DNA from 2 places in the Streptomyces sp. NPDC039423 genome. Region 1 is predicted to be linked to the other one. Evidence: riboswitches for the same ligand, from Rfam matches in the RefSeq annotation. Region 1 holds a riboswitch; the other holds the start of a gene.
The links. A riboswitch is a leader RNA that binds a small molecule or an ion and turns the genes downstream of it on or off. The one in region 1 is predicted to bind S-adenosylmethionine.
Positions count from the first base shown of each region.

Region 2: another riboswitch for S-adenosylmethionine. It lies ahead of ACZ7LK_RS03880 (aminotransferase class V-fold PLP-dependent enzyme); the one in region 1 lies ahead of thrC (threonine synthase).

Region 1 is NZ_JBVKAH010000006.1:412,841-420,308, reverse strand. It holds gene ACZ7LK_RS21720 (extracellular solute-binding protein) at 1-770, shown strand, start outside; gene ACZ7LK_RS21715 (DUF3263 domain-containing protein) at 784-1,035, shown strand; gene otsB (trehalose-phosphatase) at 1,071-1,913, shown strand; gene ACZ7LK_RS21705 (alpha,alpha-trehalose-phosphate synthase (UDP-forming)) at 1,964-3,409, opposite strand; gene ACZ7LK_RS21700 (glucosyl-3-phosphoglycerate synthase) at 3,455-4,399, opposite strand; SAM riboswitch class I at 4,530-4,674, shown strand; gene thrC (threonine synthase) at 4,659-5,975, shown strand; gene ACZ7LK_RS21690 (ubiquitin-like small modifier protein 1) at 6,000-6,278, shown strand; gene ACZ7LK_RS21685 (cold-shock protein) at 6,690-6,896, shown strand; gene groL (chaperonin GroEL) at 7,308-7,468, shown strand, end outside.
Region 2 is NZ_JBVKAH010000001.1:866,533-874,000, reverse strand. It holds gene ACZ7LK_RS03895 (hypothetical protein) at 1-206, opposite strand, end outside; gene ACZ7LK_RS03890 (rhomboid family intramembrane serine protease) at 360-1,058, shown strand; gene ACZ7LK_RS03885 (Lrp/AsnC family transcriptional regulator) at 1,055-1,336, shown strand; gene ACZ7LK_RS03880 (aminotransferase class V-fold PLP-dependent enzyme) at 1,542-2,909, opposite strand; SAM riboswitch class IV at 3,071-3,188, opposite strand; gene trpD (anthranilate phosphoribosyltransferase) at 3,314-4,378, opposite strand; gene qcrB (cytochrome bc1 complex cytochrome b subunit) at 4,523-6,154, opposite strand; gene qcrA (cytochrome bc1 complex Rieske iron-sulfur subunit) at 6,151-7,203, opposite strand; gene qcrC (cytochrome bc1 complex diheme cytochrome c subunit) at 7,200-7,468, opposite strand, start outside.

The DNA.
Region 1 (7,468 bases):
CCAAGACCTGGGACGAGATCAGCGCCGCCGCCGGGAAGCTGAAGGCCAAGGGCGTGACGTACCCCTTCGCGCTGCCGCTCGGCGCCGAGGAGTCCCAGGCCGAGACCATGATGTGGATGCTCGCCGGCGGCGGTGGGTACCGCGACACCAGCAACATCTCGTACGACATCAACTCCAACCAGAACGTCGCCACGTTCACCTGGCTGAGGGACAACCTCGTCGCCAAGGGGCTGACCGGGCCCGTCGCCCCCGGCCGGTTCGACCGGCAGGAGGCCTTCGACGCCTTCGTCCGCGGCGACGTCGGCATGCTCAACGGCCACCCCACGCTGATGGACGCGGCGAAGCAGGCCGGCGTGGACGTCGGCATGGTGCCGCTGCCCAGCCCCGACGGCGAACCCCGGCCCTCGATGGGCGTGGCCGACTGGATGATGGCCTTCAAGCAGAACGGCCACCGCAAGGAGATCGGCGCGTTCCTGGAGTTCGTCTACCAGGACAAGAACGTGCTGGCCTTCTCCGACCGGTACGACATCCTCCCGGTCACCAGCACCGCCAGCGCCGCCATGCGCAACGACACCAAGCACAAGGACCTGTGGCCGTTCCTGGAGGAGCTGCCCACCTCCGAGCTCTACCCGGTGGGCAGCACGTCCTGGGCCAAGGTGAGCGAGAGCGTCAAGAAGAACATCGGCAAGGCCGTCGCGCCCGGCGGCGACCCGGACGCCGTGCTGTCGCAGATAGCACGGGACGCCAAGGACGCGGAGGCGGCCGAGTAACTATGTTGCTCATATGACCGCTTCTCCTCGTCCGGCGGGCCCGGACCTGACCGACCGGGACCGCGCCGTCCTCGCCGTCGAACGGCGCTCGTGGCCCGGCCCCGGTGCCAAGGAGCGCGCGATACGCGAGCAGCTCGGCCTGTCGCCCACCCGCTACTACCAGCTCCTCAACGCGCTCCTCGACGACCCGCGCGCCCTCGCGCACGACCCCGTCACCGTCAACCGGCTGCGCCGGCTGCGGGCGTCGCGGGAGGCGCGGCGGTAGGTGTGGGCGGCCGGGGCCCTGGATAGGTTCGGTGCATGGGCACCCCACCGGAATCCTTGCCGCGTCCCGTCACGCCCGCCGGCCGTGAGGGCCTCGACGCGTTCCTGGCCGACCCCCGGCGGGCCGTCGTCGCGCTCGACTTCGACGGCACCCTCGCCGACATCGTCGACGACCCCGAGCAGGCCCGCGCCCACCCCGGCGCCGTGCCCGCCATCGCCGCGCTCGCCCCGCGGGTCGCGTCCGTCGCGGTCATCACAGGCCGCCCGGCCGGAGTCGCGGTGCGCCACGGAGGCTTCGCCGGAGTGCCCGGCCTGGAGCGCCTGGTCGTCCTCGGCCACTACGGCGCCGAACGGTGGGACGCCGTCACCGGCACCGTCCGGGCCGCCCCCGAGCACCCGGGCGTCGCGGCCGTCCGCGCCGAGCTGCCCGGCTTCCTCGACCGGGCGGGCGCGTGGCGCGGCACGTGGATCGAGGAGAAGGGCCGGGCGCTGGCCGTCCACACCCGGCGCGCGGACGACCCCCAGGCCGCCTTCGACGCGCTGCACGCCCCGCTCGCCGACCTCGCCACCCGGCACGGCCTCGTCCTCGAACCCGGCCGCCTGGTCCTGGAACTGCGCCCCCCGGGCGTCGACAAGGGCGTGGCGCTGACGGAGTACGTCCGCGAGACCGGCGCGCGGACCGTCCTGTACGCGGGCGACGACCTGGGCGACCTGCCCGCCTTCGCGGCGGTGGAGAAGCTCCGCTCGGACGGCCTGGCGGGACTGCTGGTGTGCAGCGGCAGCGACGAGGTCACCGAAGTCGCCCAGCGCGCCGACCTCCTCCTCCCCGGCCCCTCGGGCGTCGCCCGCTTCCTCCAGGCCCTGGCGGCGGCCGTCTGACCCCTCCGGCGGGGCGGCCGTGCCCGCGGGGCGGCGCCCCGCCGGAGGGGTCAGAGGGAGCGGAGGGCGGTGAGCTGGTCGAGGAACCAGCGGGAGGGGGGGAGGGACGTGGCGGCGGCGGCCAGGCGCTTGGTGCGGTCGGCGCGCTCGGTGAGGGGCATGGAGAGGGCCTCGTGGAGGGCGTCCGCGGTGCCGACCACGTCGAACGGGTTCACCGTGATCGCGTCGTCGCCCAGCTCCTCGTGCGCGCCCGCCTCGCGGGACAGGACCAGGGCGCAGCCCGCGTCGGAGACGACGGGGACCTCCTTGGCGACCAGGTTCATGCCGTCCCGGATCGGGTTGACCAGGGCCACGTCGGCCAGCCGGTACGCGGCCAGCGAGCGGGCGAAGTCGTCCTCGACGTGCAGGATCACCGGGGTCCAGCCGTCGCGGCCGTACTCCGCGTTGATCTCGTCCGCGAGGCGGGTGACCTCGGCGGTGTACTCGCGGTAGACGGCCAGGTCCTGGCGGGAGGGGTACGCGAAGGCGAGGTGGACGACCCGCTCGTGCCACTCGGGCCGCTCGGCGAGCAGGTGCCGGTAGGCGAGGAGGCCGCGGACGATGTTCTTGGACAGTTCGGTGCGGTCGACGCGCACGACGGTCCGGCGGTCGGGGCCGATCTGCTCGCGCAGGGCCGCCATCCGGTCCTCGACGTCCGGGCGGCGGGACCGCTCGCGGAGGAAGTCGGCGTCCGCGCCGAGGCCGTGCACGCCCAGGTGTGTCTGGTGTGGCGTGCCGTGCGCCGAGTGGCGCACGCTCGGCGACTGGTCCTTGGGCCACTGCGTCGTCACGTCCATGTCCTTGAGGGCGGACGCGCAGCAGTCCTGGAAGGCCTGGAGCCAGCGCCAGGTCAGGAAGCCCAGCCGGTCGGCGCCGAGCATGCCGAGGAGGAGTTCCTCCGCGATGTCGTCGGGCAGCATGGCGAAGTACTCGGGAGGGGCCCAGGGGGTGTGCGAGAAGTGGCCGATCCGCAGGTCGGGGCGCAGCTCGCGGAGCATGCCGGGGACCAGGGCCAGGTGGTAGTCCTGGACGATCACGACGGCGTCGTCGGCCGCCTCCACGGCGAGGGCCTCGGCGAAGGCGCGGTTGTAGAGGCGGTAGGACGCCCACTGGCGGCGCAGCTCCGCGTCGAAGACCGGCTCCAGCGGGGTCTGGTACAGCATGTGGTTGACGAACCACAGCACGGAGTTGGCGATGCCGTTGTAGGCGTCGGCGTGCACGGCCGCGTCGATGTCCAGCATCTTCACGCCCGGCTCGACCGCGGCGCCCCGGCGCACGGCCTGCCGGTCGCCGTCGCTCAGGGCCGCGCACACCCAGAGCGCGCCCGCGTCGGGCCCGATCGCGGACAGTCCCGACACCAGTCCGCCGCCGCCGCGCCGGGTGTCGAAGGTCCCGTCCTCCCGTGGCACGTAGCTGACCGGACCGCGGTTCGAGGCGACAAGAATCTGGGCTGCCATGGAGACGAACCTAGCCCGTAGCCCAAACACTCAAACGTATGGCGCTCACGCCACGCGGCGGCGCCGTGCGTACTCGGCCACCTCGATCATCGGGGGCCGTTCCTCGGTGTCGACGTCGTGCGTGCGCGGGACGAAGCCGTCCTCCCCGCGGTCGAACTGGGTCAGCCGCGGCCGGACCAGGTGCCCGCGCGACAGCCGTAGCTGGGCCGTGCGGTAGATCGCCGCCGCCATCCGGCCCAGCGCCCGTTCGTCCTGGTGCCGGTGCTTGCGGACGCCCACGTCCACCTGGGCGAGGGCGTCGAGGCCCACGGTGTGCAGGGCGTCGACCAGCAGGCCGAGTTCGACCCCGTACCCGACGGGGAAGGGCAGCCGTTCCAGGAGCGAGCGGCGGGCCGCGTACTCCCCGCCCAGGGGCTGGACGAAGCCGGCGAGCTGCGGCCAGTGGAGGTTCAGCAGCGGCCGGGCCACCAGCTCGGTCACCCGCCCGCCCTGGCCGGGCGTGCCGGCCAGGGGCCGGTCGTACATGGCCTTGACCAGGTGGACGGTGGGGTCGGTGAGGAGCGGGCCGACGATGCCGCTGACGAAATCGGCCGAGAAGTCGCGCAGGTCGGCGTCGACGAAGCAGACGACGTCACCGGTGGTGGCGAGGAGGGAGCGCCACAGGACCTCGCCCTTGCCGGGGAGGGCGGGTATGCGGGGGAGTATCGCGTCCCGGTGCACCACGCGCGCGCCCGCGGTGGCGGCCACCTCGGAGGTGCGGTCGGTGGAGCCGGAGTCGATCACCAGGAGTTCGTCGACGAGGGGGACGGCGGGTGACATGAGGTCGCGGCGGATGGTGGCGACGATGTCGCCGACCGTCGCCTCCTCGTTCAGCGCCGGCAGGACGACGCTGACGGTCGTGCCGTGCTTGGCCGCGAGCAGCCGGTCGAGCGGCCGGTCGGCCACGGACCAGGACCGCCGTTCCAGCCAGCGCTCCACCTCTTCCAGCACGTGATCTCCATCTCGCGTTTCGGACGACCATCTCGGGCGTCGGGGGGTTCGGTTACAGTCTTGAACAACGCGGATGACCGTCGCATGTCGGGTCCCCACGTTGGTGAACACGCACCACACAATCGAATACCGCTCATCCAGAGGGGCAGAGGGACACGGCCCGTTGAAGCCCCGGCAACCCTCCAGTCGGCACTCGTCAGCTCTTGCGCGAGGCCCCGGCTAGGGAAGGTGCCAAATCCGTCTCATGGCGAAGTGCGCCATGAGGAAGATGAGGAGAAAGGGCCTCGCCTCCATGGCTGTACAGACTGTCGCCACCGCCAAGAACGTCGACCTCGGGCCTGCTTCCGCCCTCTCCTGTCGCGAATGCGGCGAGCGCTTCCCGCTCGGCCCGGTTTTCGCCTGTGAGCTGTGTTTCGGGCCGCTGGAGATCGCCTACGACCTGCCGGTGGGTGACCCGGAAGCCCTGCGCAAGCGGATCGAGGCCGGTCCCGCCAACATCTGGCGGTACGCCCCTCTCCTGCCCGTGCCGTCCGACGTGGCGGACAAGCCGAACCTGAACCCCGGCTGGACCAAGCTCGTCCGGGCGGACAACCTGGGGCGCGAGCTGGGCGTCGAGCCGGGCAAGCTGTTCGTGAAGGACGACTCCGGCAACCCGACGCACTCCTTCAAGGACCGGGTCGTCGCCCAGGCGCTGGAGGCCGCCCGTGCCTTCGGCTTCACCACGCTGTCGTGCTCCTCCACGGGGAACCTGGCGGGTGCCGTGGGCGCCGCGGCGGCGCGGGCCGGGTTCCGCTCGTGCGTGTTCATCCCGCACGACCTGGAGCAGGGCAAGGTCGTCATGGCCGCCGTGTACGGCGGTGAGCTGGTCGGCATCGAGGGCAATTACGACGACGTCAACCGCTTCTGCTCCGAGCTCATCGGCGACCCGCTGGGCGAGGGCTGGGGCTTCGTGAACGTGAACCTGCGGCCGTACTACGCGGAGGGTTCCAAGACCCTGGCGTACGAGATCTGCGAGCAGCTCGGGTGGGAGCTGCCGGACCAGCTCGTCATCCCGATCGCGTCCGGCTCCCAGCTCACGAAGATCGACAAGGGGCTCCGGGAGCTCGTCGAGCTCGGTCTGGTCGCGGACAAGCCGTACAGGATCTTCGGTGCGCAGGCGGAGGGCTGCTCCCCGGTGTCGGCGGCCTTCAAGGCCGGTCATGACGTCGTGCGGCCCCAGAAGCCGAACACGATCGCGAAGTCGCTGGCCATCGGCAACCCGGCGGACGGCCCGTACGTGCTGGACATCGCCCGCCGCACGGGTGGCGCGGTGGAGGACGTGAACGACGAGCAGATCGTCGACGCGATCAAGCTGCTGGCGCGCACGGAGGGCATCTTCGCCGAGACGGCGGGCGGGGTGACCGTGGGCGTGACGAGGAAGCTGATCGAGGCGGGCGTGCTGGACCCGTCGCTCACCACGGTCGTGCTCAACACGGGCGACGGCCTGAAGACCCTCGACGCGGTGGCGCCGACCACCGGCCCGACCGCCACCATCCGCCCGAGCCTGGACGCCTTCCGCGCCGCCGGCCTGGCCTGACCGACTGAGAGGCAGCACCACGACATGAGCGTCAACGTCCGCATCCCCACCATCCTCCGTACGTACACGGGCGGCCAGGCCGAGGTCCCGGCGGAGGGCGCGACCCTCTCCGAGGTCATCGAGTCGCTGGAGAAGAACCACCCGGGCATCGCCGCGCGTGTCCTGGACGACCAGGGCAAGCTCCGCCGCTTCGTGAACGTGTACGTCAACGACGACGACGTGCGCTTCGAGGACGGTCTGGCCACCGCCACGCCCGACGGTGCCGGCGTGTCGATCATCCCGGCCGTCGCGGGCGGCTGCTGACGTACGCAGCGTGACGGACATTGCCCCCTCCGCGAGAGAAAGCGGAGGGGGCAATTCTGCATGGTTGAGCGCGGTAGAGTTGGGGAAGTCCCCGCCACCGCCTGTGCCGCACGCATATGAGAAGGTGCGCGGTCGCGACAAGATGCAGTCAATGTGAGCCCGAGAGTTGCGCCATTTGCGCGCTTTGCCCGGCCCGACTTGCCCGGGATTTTGGCTACTTCAGCCCCCTTTTCCGTTCACGCGTGCTCGGATTTCTCGTCCGATTGACCTGTTGCAGACGGCAGTTGGGCAGATACATTCAGCGGCGGTCGACGCGTTCCGGCGCACGCCTCCACCTGTCAGGGGGGCGAGGTCTGACCCGGGTCCGCGAAGTGCGGTCCTGTGCAAGGGCCAGTAATAGGGGAGTTAGGCATGGCTCAGGGCACCGTCAAGTGGTTCAACGCGGAGAAGGGGTACGGCTTCATCGCGGTCGACGGTGGTGCGGATGTTTTCGTCCACTACAGCGCGATCCAGATGGACGGCTACCGCACCCTTGAAGAAGGTCAGCGGGTCGAGTTCGAGATCTCGCAGGGCCAGAAGGGTCCGCAGGCGGACATGGTCAAGCTCGCCGCCGGCTGAGAGCCGCGTCGCGATCGACCGACCATCGACTGTCGACATCGCAAGTCTCGTCAGTACCGCACGTCAAGAGCCGAGGGGCTCGCGTTCCAGGGGACGCGAGCCCCTCGGCGTTCGTCCGGGCCCGTGGCATTCGCCCGGGCCCCTCGGTGTTTCTCCGGGCCGGCCGGGACGCGCCGCGCCCCCGGGCGGAGGCCCCCGAGGGGGTTCTCTCCGCGAGAGGCGCTTGCACTCGCAGGGGTCGAGTGCTAATCATTGGCGTTAGCACTCTGAAGGTGAGAGTGACAACGAAGGACCGGGTCGGTGAGGTCCGCAGGCCGGTGGGGCAAGGAACCACCTCAGGCAGGCAGACCGTCCGTCGCGGGCGCCAGCGCGGTCCGGAGCATCCACCCCAGTCCGGGAGGACCACTTCACATGGCCAAGATCATCGCGTTCGACGAGGAGGCACGGCGCGGCCTCGAGCGCGGCATGAACCAGCTCGCCGACGCCGTCAAGGTGACCCTGGGCCCCAAGGGTCGCAACGTCGTCCTCGAGAAGAAGTGGGGCGCCCCCACGATCACCAACGATGGTGTCTC
Region 2 (7,468 bases), on a different contig from region 1:
CGGTCCACCGCGTTGCACCAACGGCAGCGGACCGACTCGATGGTCTCACTGACCACCTCGCGCTCCTCCACCGTGGGCTCGCCCGCGAGGTCCAGATGGACGTACTCCACGACCTTGGACGACCGGGTGACGTCGAAGCGCGTGAGGTTGCCGCAGAGCGTGCAGCGCCAGCGGGTCGTCGCGGTCGGCAGGGGAACCGTCGTCATCGTTCCGTCCTCTTCCATGGTGCCGGGGTACGGGAACCGCGGTGCGCCGTCGAACTGCGGGTGTGCGTCCCGTAACCCTACGGCCTTGCGGGTACCCCCGTGGTGCGGCGAGGCACCCTGTCCCGCTCCCTCCGTTTACGTCATGATCTGTCCATGATCGCTTGGCGCGGACCACTCGTGACGCACGCCGTGATCGGCGCCTGCTTCCTGGTCTTCCTGGTCAGCCCGGTGTCCGGACTGAACCCCTCGTACGGCACGGGCGACGCCCTGCTGGCCGCCCAGAGCTCCTACTTCCGCCGGTGGGGCATCGTGCCGGCCGAGCTGCTCGACGGCTCGGCGCACGCGCTGCTCACACCGCTGACGGCCCTGTTCGTCAGCGGAAGCTGGCTGCACCTGCTGGGCAACATGCTCTTCCTCTACGTCTTCGGGGCGATGACCGAGGAACGGCTGGGTCACCTGGAGTTCGCCCTCTTCTACGCCGGGTCCGGCTGCCTCGCCCTCCTCGCGTACGCGGCGGCGCACGCGGACTCGGACCAGACGCTGGTGGGGGCGTCGGGGGCGATCTCCGGGGTGCTCGGCGCATTCCTGCACCTGTTCCCCAGGGCGCGGGTGACCAGCCTCTTCCCGTTCCTCTTCTTCCTGCCGCTGCGGTTCCCCGCCTGGATCGTGCTGATCTTCTGGTTCGTCCTCCAGTGGCTGGCCGCCCACGGCGCCGACAGCGGCCCCGGGGTGGCGTACCTGGCCCATGTGGTCGGCTTCTGCCTGGGCTTCCTGTACGCGTGGGTGCGTTTCGGGCGGGGGGCTAGAGTGAAGGCCCACCCAGCGGCCACCGAGGAAGAAGGACAGACGTGATCACCGCGATCGTGCTCATCAAGACCAGCGTGGACCGCATCCCCGAGATCGCCGAGTCGATCGCGGCGCTGGACAGCGTCAGCGAGGTCTTCTCCGTCACGGGTACGTACGACCTGATCGCGATGGTCCGCGTGGCCCGGCACGACGACCTGGCGGACGTCATCCCCGGCCGGATCAGCAAGATCCCGGGCGTCGAGGCGACGGACACGCACGTGGCGTTCCGCACGTACTCCCAGCACGACCTGGAGGCCGCCTTCGCGATCGGCCTCGACACCTAGATCGCGTCCCCTCCCGGCCCCGCCGAGGGTCGGCCGCGCCGGCCCGCCCATCACCCGTACGGATGACACCGCGGGGCGCGCGGGCGTACGCCCGGCGCGCGAGCGGGCCGCCCGGTGGCCGGAACCACCGGGGAGGGCCCCCTGGACGCCCGGACCGCGCGGGGCGGGGTCCCGGGCGAGGCGCCGGGGACGCGGGGCGGCCGTGTCAGGCGCCCTGGCCACGAGCGGGAACGCAACGGCCGTCCTCCGTGCGGTAGTTCCAGCGCGCCCCGTCCCGGACGAGTTCCTTGACCGCCCGGACGAAACGGTCGACGTGCTCGTCCGGCGTCCCCGCCCCGAAGCTGACCCGGATGGCGTTGAGGGAGGTGGCCCCGCCGTCGGGCGCGCCGCACTCGCCGACGGTCCGCGGGTCGCCGCCCAGCAGGGTGCGCACCAGCGGGTGGGCGCAGAACAGGCCGTCGCGGACGCCGATGCCGTACTCGGCGGACAGGGCGGCGGCGAAGTGCGAGCTGTTCCAGCCGTCGACGACGAACGAGATGACGCCGACCCGCGGGGCTTCGTCGCCGAACAGCGACAGCACCTTCACCTCGGGCACCTCGGCGAGCCCGGCGCGCACCTTGCCGATCAGGTACCGCTCCCGGGCGACCAGGTCGTCGAACCCGGCCTCGGTGAGCGCCTTGCAGGCGGAGGCGATGGCGTACACGCCGATGACGTTGGGCGAGCCGGCCTCGTGGCGGGCGGCGGTGGTGTGCCATTCGACGTCCACCCCGCCGTCGGCGCGCCGTGACACCGTGCGGGACGCGCCGCCGCCGGCCAGGTACGGCTCGGCGTCGCGCAGCCAGTCGGCCCGCCCGGCGAGGACGCCGGACCCGAACGGGGCGTACAGCTTGTGCCCCGAGAACGCCACCCAGTCGACGTCCAGGTCCCGCACCGAGACCGGGTGGTGGGGGGCGAGCTGGGCGGCGTCCAGGACGATGCGGGCGCCGTGGGCGTGGGCGGCGGCGGCCAGTTCGCGTACCGGCCACAGTTCGCCGGTCACGTTGGAGGCACCGGTGACGCAGACCAGGGCGGGGCCGTACGGGTCCCGGCCGGCGAGCGCCCGCTCCAGGGTCTCGACGGCCTGTCCGGGCGTGCGGGGCGCGTCGAGGAAGGTGACCCGGGCGTCCCTCCAGGGCAGCAGGGAGGCGTGGTGCTCGGTCTCGAAGACGAAGACCTCGCAGTCGGCGGGCAGCGCGGCGGCCAGCAGGTTCAGCGAGTCGGTGGTGGACCGGGTGAAGACGACCTGGTCGTCCGCGCGGCAGTCGAGGAACGCGGCCACCGCGGTACGGCTGTTCTCGAAGAGGTCCGTGGAGAGCTGCGACAGGTAACCGGCGCCCCGGTGCACGCTGCCGTAGTACGGGGCGTACGCGGCGACGTCGTCCCACACCCGCTGGAGGGCCGGCGCGCTGGCGGCGTAGTCGAGCGCGGCGTAGGTGACCTCGCCGCCGGTGACGAGCGGCACGGTGACGTCCCGTCCCAGAACGGGCAGCGGGGCACAAAGCGAACGGTCGGCGGCAACGGCGGTGACAGGCATGGCGAACTCCCGTACGGGGCAGGCGAATCCACCGCGTCGACGCACGAGGGTGCGGCGCGGCGGAGGGAAAGGGGATGCCGAAGAAGGGGCGGAGACGCCCTATCGCATTCGCTTGCTCACGAGACTGCTCCCTTGAGGACCAGGACCCCAGGGTGTGCAGGGGTCCGCGCTTGCCACAGACTTCGCCGCCTGCGGCCTGGTCTTCACCCGGGGCACCCCGCCACGGACGGAGGGTTGCCGGACAGCGGGCCGGGGCCGTAGTCGCTGTCACTCATGACCTGCCGAGAAGTTAAACAACGTGATCGCCCGCGCGCAACCCGTGTCCGGATCCCGGGACACCGGCCCGCCGACGACGACGGGCGGCGCCCGGTGGGCGCCGCCCCAGGTCACGCGGCGGAGGCGGGCTACGCGTTGGTCGCCGCGACCCACCGGTCGAGCGCCGCGCGGGCCGCGCCGGAGTCGATGGCCTCTGCCGCCCGGGCGATGCCGTCCCGGATCCGCTCGGTCAGCGGGGCGTCGGACGGCTCCAGGGCGGCCAGGGCCGCCGCCGAGTTGAGCAGCACCGCGTCCCGCACCGGGCCGGTCTCGCCGGCCAGCAGCCGGCGCGCCACATCGGCGTTGTACGAGGCGTCCGCGCCGCGCAGGGCCTCCACGGGCACCAGCTCGATGCCCACGTCCCGCGGGTCGAAGGCCTCCTCGCGCACCGCGCCGTTGCGCACCACCCAGACCTTGGAGGTGGCCGTAGTGGTGAGCTCGTCCAGACCGTCGTCGCCGCGGAAGACCAGGGCGGAGGAGCCGCGCGCGGCGAGCACCCCGGCCATGATGGGGGCCATCCGGGCGTCGGCGACCCCGGTGGCCTGGGCCTTGACGCGGGCGGGGTTGGTGAGCGGGCCGAGGAAGTTGAAGGTGGTGCGGATGCCCAGCTCCTTGCGGGCCGCCGCCACGTGCCGCAGGGCGGGGTGGAACTTCACCGCGAAGCAGAAGGTGATGCCGGCCTCCTCCGCGACCTCGACGACCCGCCGGGGTGAGAGGTTCAGGTTGACGCCCAGCTTCTCCAGGACGTCGGAGGCGCCCGAGGCGGAGGACGCGGCCCGGTTGCCGTGCTTGACGACCTTGGCACCGGTACCGGCGACGACGATCGCGGACATGGTGGAGATGTTGACGGTCTTCGCCCCGTCGCCGCCGGTGCCGACGATGTCGACGGACGGGCCGGGCACCTCGATGAGGTTGGCGTGCGCGTACATGGTGCGGACGAGGCCGGAGATCTCCTCGACGGTCTCCCCCTTCGCCCGCAGCGCGACCACGAAGCCGGCGATCTGGGCGTCGGTGGCCTCGCCGCGCATGATGCGGTCCATCGCCCACGCCGTGGCGTCGGCGCTCTGGTCGTGGCCCTCCAGCAGGGAGTCCAGCACCTGGGGCCAGGAACGACCCGCCGTGCTCGTGCCTCCAGCGGGGTTCACAGCGCTCATGGTCGCTCCTGGTGTCGTCCGTACGGGGAGTAGGGGCTCGACCACCACCCTATCCATCCCGGGGGACGGCAAAGAGCCCCGTCCGGCGATTGGACGGGGCTCGATGCGTGGCGACCTCAGGGTCGGGCGACGGACGTCGGGTGATCAGTGGTGGCCGTGGCCGCTGGTGATCTCCTTGTACTCCTCGGCGGTGGCCTTGGGGATCTGGTTCCCCTCGCCGTAGTAGCCCTTGCTGAGCTTCGCGCGGAGCTTCTGCCCGCGGGACAGCTTGCGCTCCACGCCGTTCTCGTCGACCTCGGGGCCGATCTCGGCGGGCGCGTACTGCTCGTGCGCGGTGAGCGCGTGGAGCTGGGCCTGGCTGAGCGGCTCGTGGATCTCCACGAACTCACCGTGCGGCAGGCGCTTGATGATGCCGGACTCGCGTCCGTGCAGCACCTTGTCCTTGTCGCGGCGCTGGAGGCCGAGGCAGATCCGCTTGGTGACGAGGAACGCGATGACCGGGCCGACGAAGAAGGCGATCCGGACGAACCACGTGATGGCGTTCAGCGACATGTGGAAGTGGGTGGCGAAGATGTCGTTGCCACCACCCAGCAGCATGACCATGTAGCCGGTGACCCAGGCGACACCCAGAGCGGTCCGGGTGGGCGCGTTGCGCGGCCGGTCCAGCAGGTGGTGCTCCCGCTTGTCGCCGGTGATCCACGACTCGATGAACGGGTAGACCGCGATCGCCGCGAGCATCACGCCGAAGAGCATCAGCGGGATGAACACGCCCAGGACCAGGGTGTGGCCCCAGAGGTTGATCTCCCAGCCCGGCATGACACGGATCAGACCCTCGGCGAAGCCCATGTACCAGTCGGGCTGGGCGCCGGTGGACACCTGGTCCGGACGGTACGGGCCCATGGCCCAGATCGGGTTGATCGTGAACATGGCGGCGATCATCGCGATGACGCCGAAGACCAGGAAGAAGAAGCCTCCGGCCTTGGCCATGTACACCGGCAGCAGCGGCATGCCGACGACGTTCTTGTTCGTCCGGCCGGGGCCGGGGAACTGCGTGTGCTTGTGGTAGAAGACCAGGATCAGGTGGGCCACCACGAGGCCGAGCATGATGCCCGGCAGCAGCAGGATGTGGATCGAGTAGAACCGGGCCACCATGTCGTGGCCGGGGAACTCGCCGCCGAACAGGAACATCGAGATGTACGTGCCGACGATCGGCATGGACAGGATCGCGCCCTGCGTGAAGCGGACACCGGTGCCGGAGAGCAGGTCGTCCGGGAGCGAGTAGCCGGTGAAACCGGTGAACATGCCCAGGACGAACAGCAGGAAGCCGAACAGCCAGTTGATCTCACGCGGCTTGCGGAACGCGCCGGTGAAGAAGACGCGCATCATGTGCACGAACATGCCCGCGAGGAAGACCACCGCGGCCCAGTGGTGAATCTGCCGGATGAGCAGACCACCGCGGACGTCGAAGCTGATGTCCAGGGTCGAGGCGTACGCCTCGGTCATGCGGATGCCCTGCATCGGCACGTACGAGCCGTGGTACTCGATCTCGTTCATGCTCGGGTGGAAGAACAGCGTCAGATACACACCCGTGAGGATGATGATCAGGAAGCTGTAGAGGCAGATCTCACCCAGCATGAAGGACCAGTGGTCCGGGAAGATCTTGCGCATGTTGGCCTTGGCCAGGCCGTAGATGCCCAGCCGGCCGTCGGCCCAGTCGGCGACCCGCTCGCCGGCGGGCGCCTTGCGCTTGGCGTCGCTTGCGGTCGTGGTGCTCATCCGCGCTCCCAGAATGCAGGGCCGACGGGCTCGGAGAAGTCGCCGAGAGCTTCGAGGAAGCCCTCGTCGTTCACGCCGATCCGCAGCTGCGGCAGCGGGTGACCGGCCGGGCCGAAGATGACGCGGGCGCCGTCGGAGAGGTCGAAGGTGGACTGGTGGCACGGGCAGAGGACGTGGTGGGTCTGCTGCTCGTACAGGGAGATCGGGCAGCCCACGTGGGTGCAGATCTTCGAGAAGGCGACGATGCCCTCGTGCGACCACTCCAGCTCGCGCTTGTCCTTGATGTCCTCCGGCTGGATCCGGACGATCATCAGGGCATCCTTGGCGATCTTGTTGTTGAACTCGTGGTCGCTCTCCTCCAGGCCCTCGGGCTTGGCGAAGGTGAGCGAGCCCACCGCGACGTCCTCGGGGCGCAGCGGCTCATTCGTGTTCATGTTGATGAGCTGCTTGCCCTTGGACCACCCGGTGTGGAAGAGCTTCTTCTCGGGCAGCGGGCCCAGCTCGCGCAGCAGCACCACGCCGGAGAGCGGCACCATGGCCAGCGCGCCGAGCATCGTGTTGCGGATCAGCGGGCGGCGGCCGATCGCGGACTCCCGCGCACCGTCCGCGAAGTCCGCCATGACCTTGGCCTTGACCTCCGGCGTCGCCTCGATGGCGTGCCGGTCGTCGGCCATCTCCTCGTCGGACATCAGGGTGCGGGCCCAGTGGACCGCGCCCGCGCCGATGCAGAAGAGCGCGAGGCCCAGCGTCAGACCCAGCGACAGGTTCGTCGCGCTGACGTGACCCAGCGGCCAGACGTAGACGATCTTGTCGACCGGGAAGATCACGAAGGAGGCGATGAAGCCGATCGTGGCCAGCATCGACAGCGTGAACAGCAGGGCGACCGTGCGCTCGGAGCGCTTGGCGGCCCGCTCGTCGATGTCCTGGATGCGCGGCTTGTGGGGCGGCAGCCCCGGGTCGGCGAACGGGTTCTCCGCCAGCGCCGTGCCGTGCGTGGTGTCCTGCGCGTTCGGCAGGCTCTCTGCTTCTGAAATCTCTTGGCTACTCATGACTTCTTGGCCTTAGCGGTGTGGGCCGCGACCCAGACGGCGACAGCGATCAGGGAACCCAGACCGAAGATCCATCCGAACAGGCCCTCACTGACCGGGCCGAGACCGCCCAGCGCGAAGCCGCCGGGGGTCGGCGTCTCCTCACCGTTCACGGTCTTGATGTACGCGATGATGTCCTTCTTCTCCTTCTCCGGCATCGTGGTGTCGGGGAAGGACGGCATGTTCTGCGGGCCGGTCTGCATGGCCTCGTAGATGTGCTTCTCGC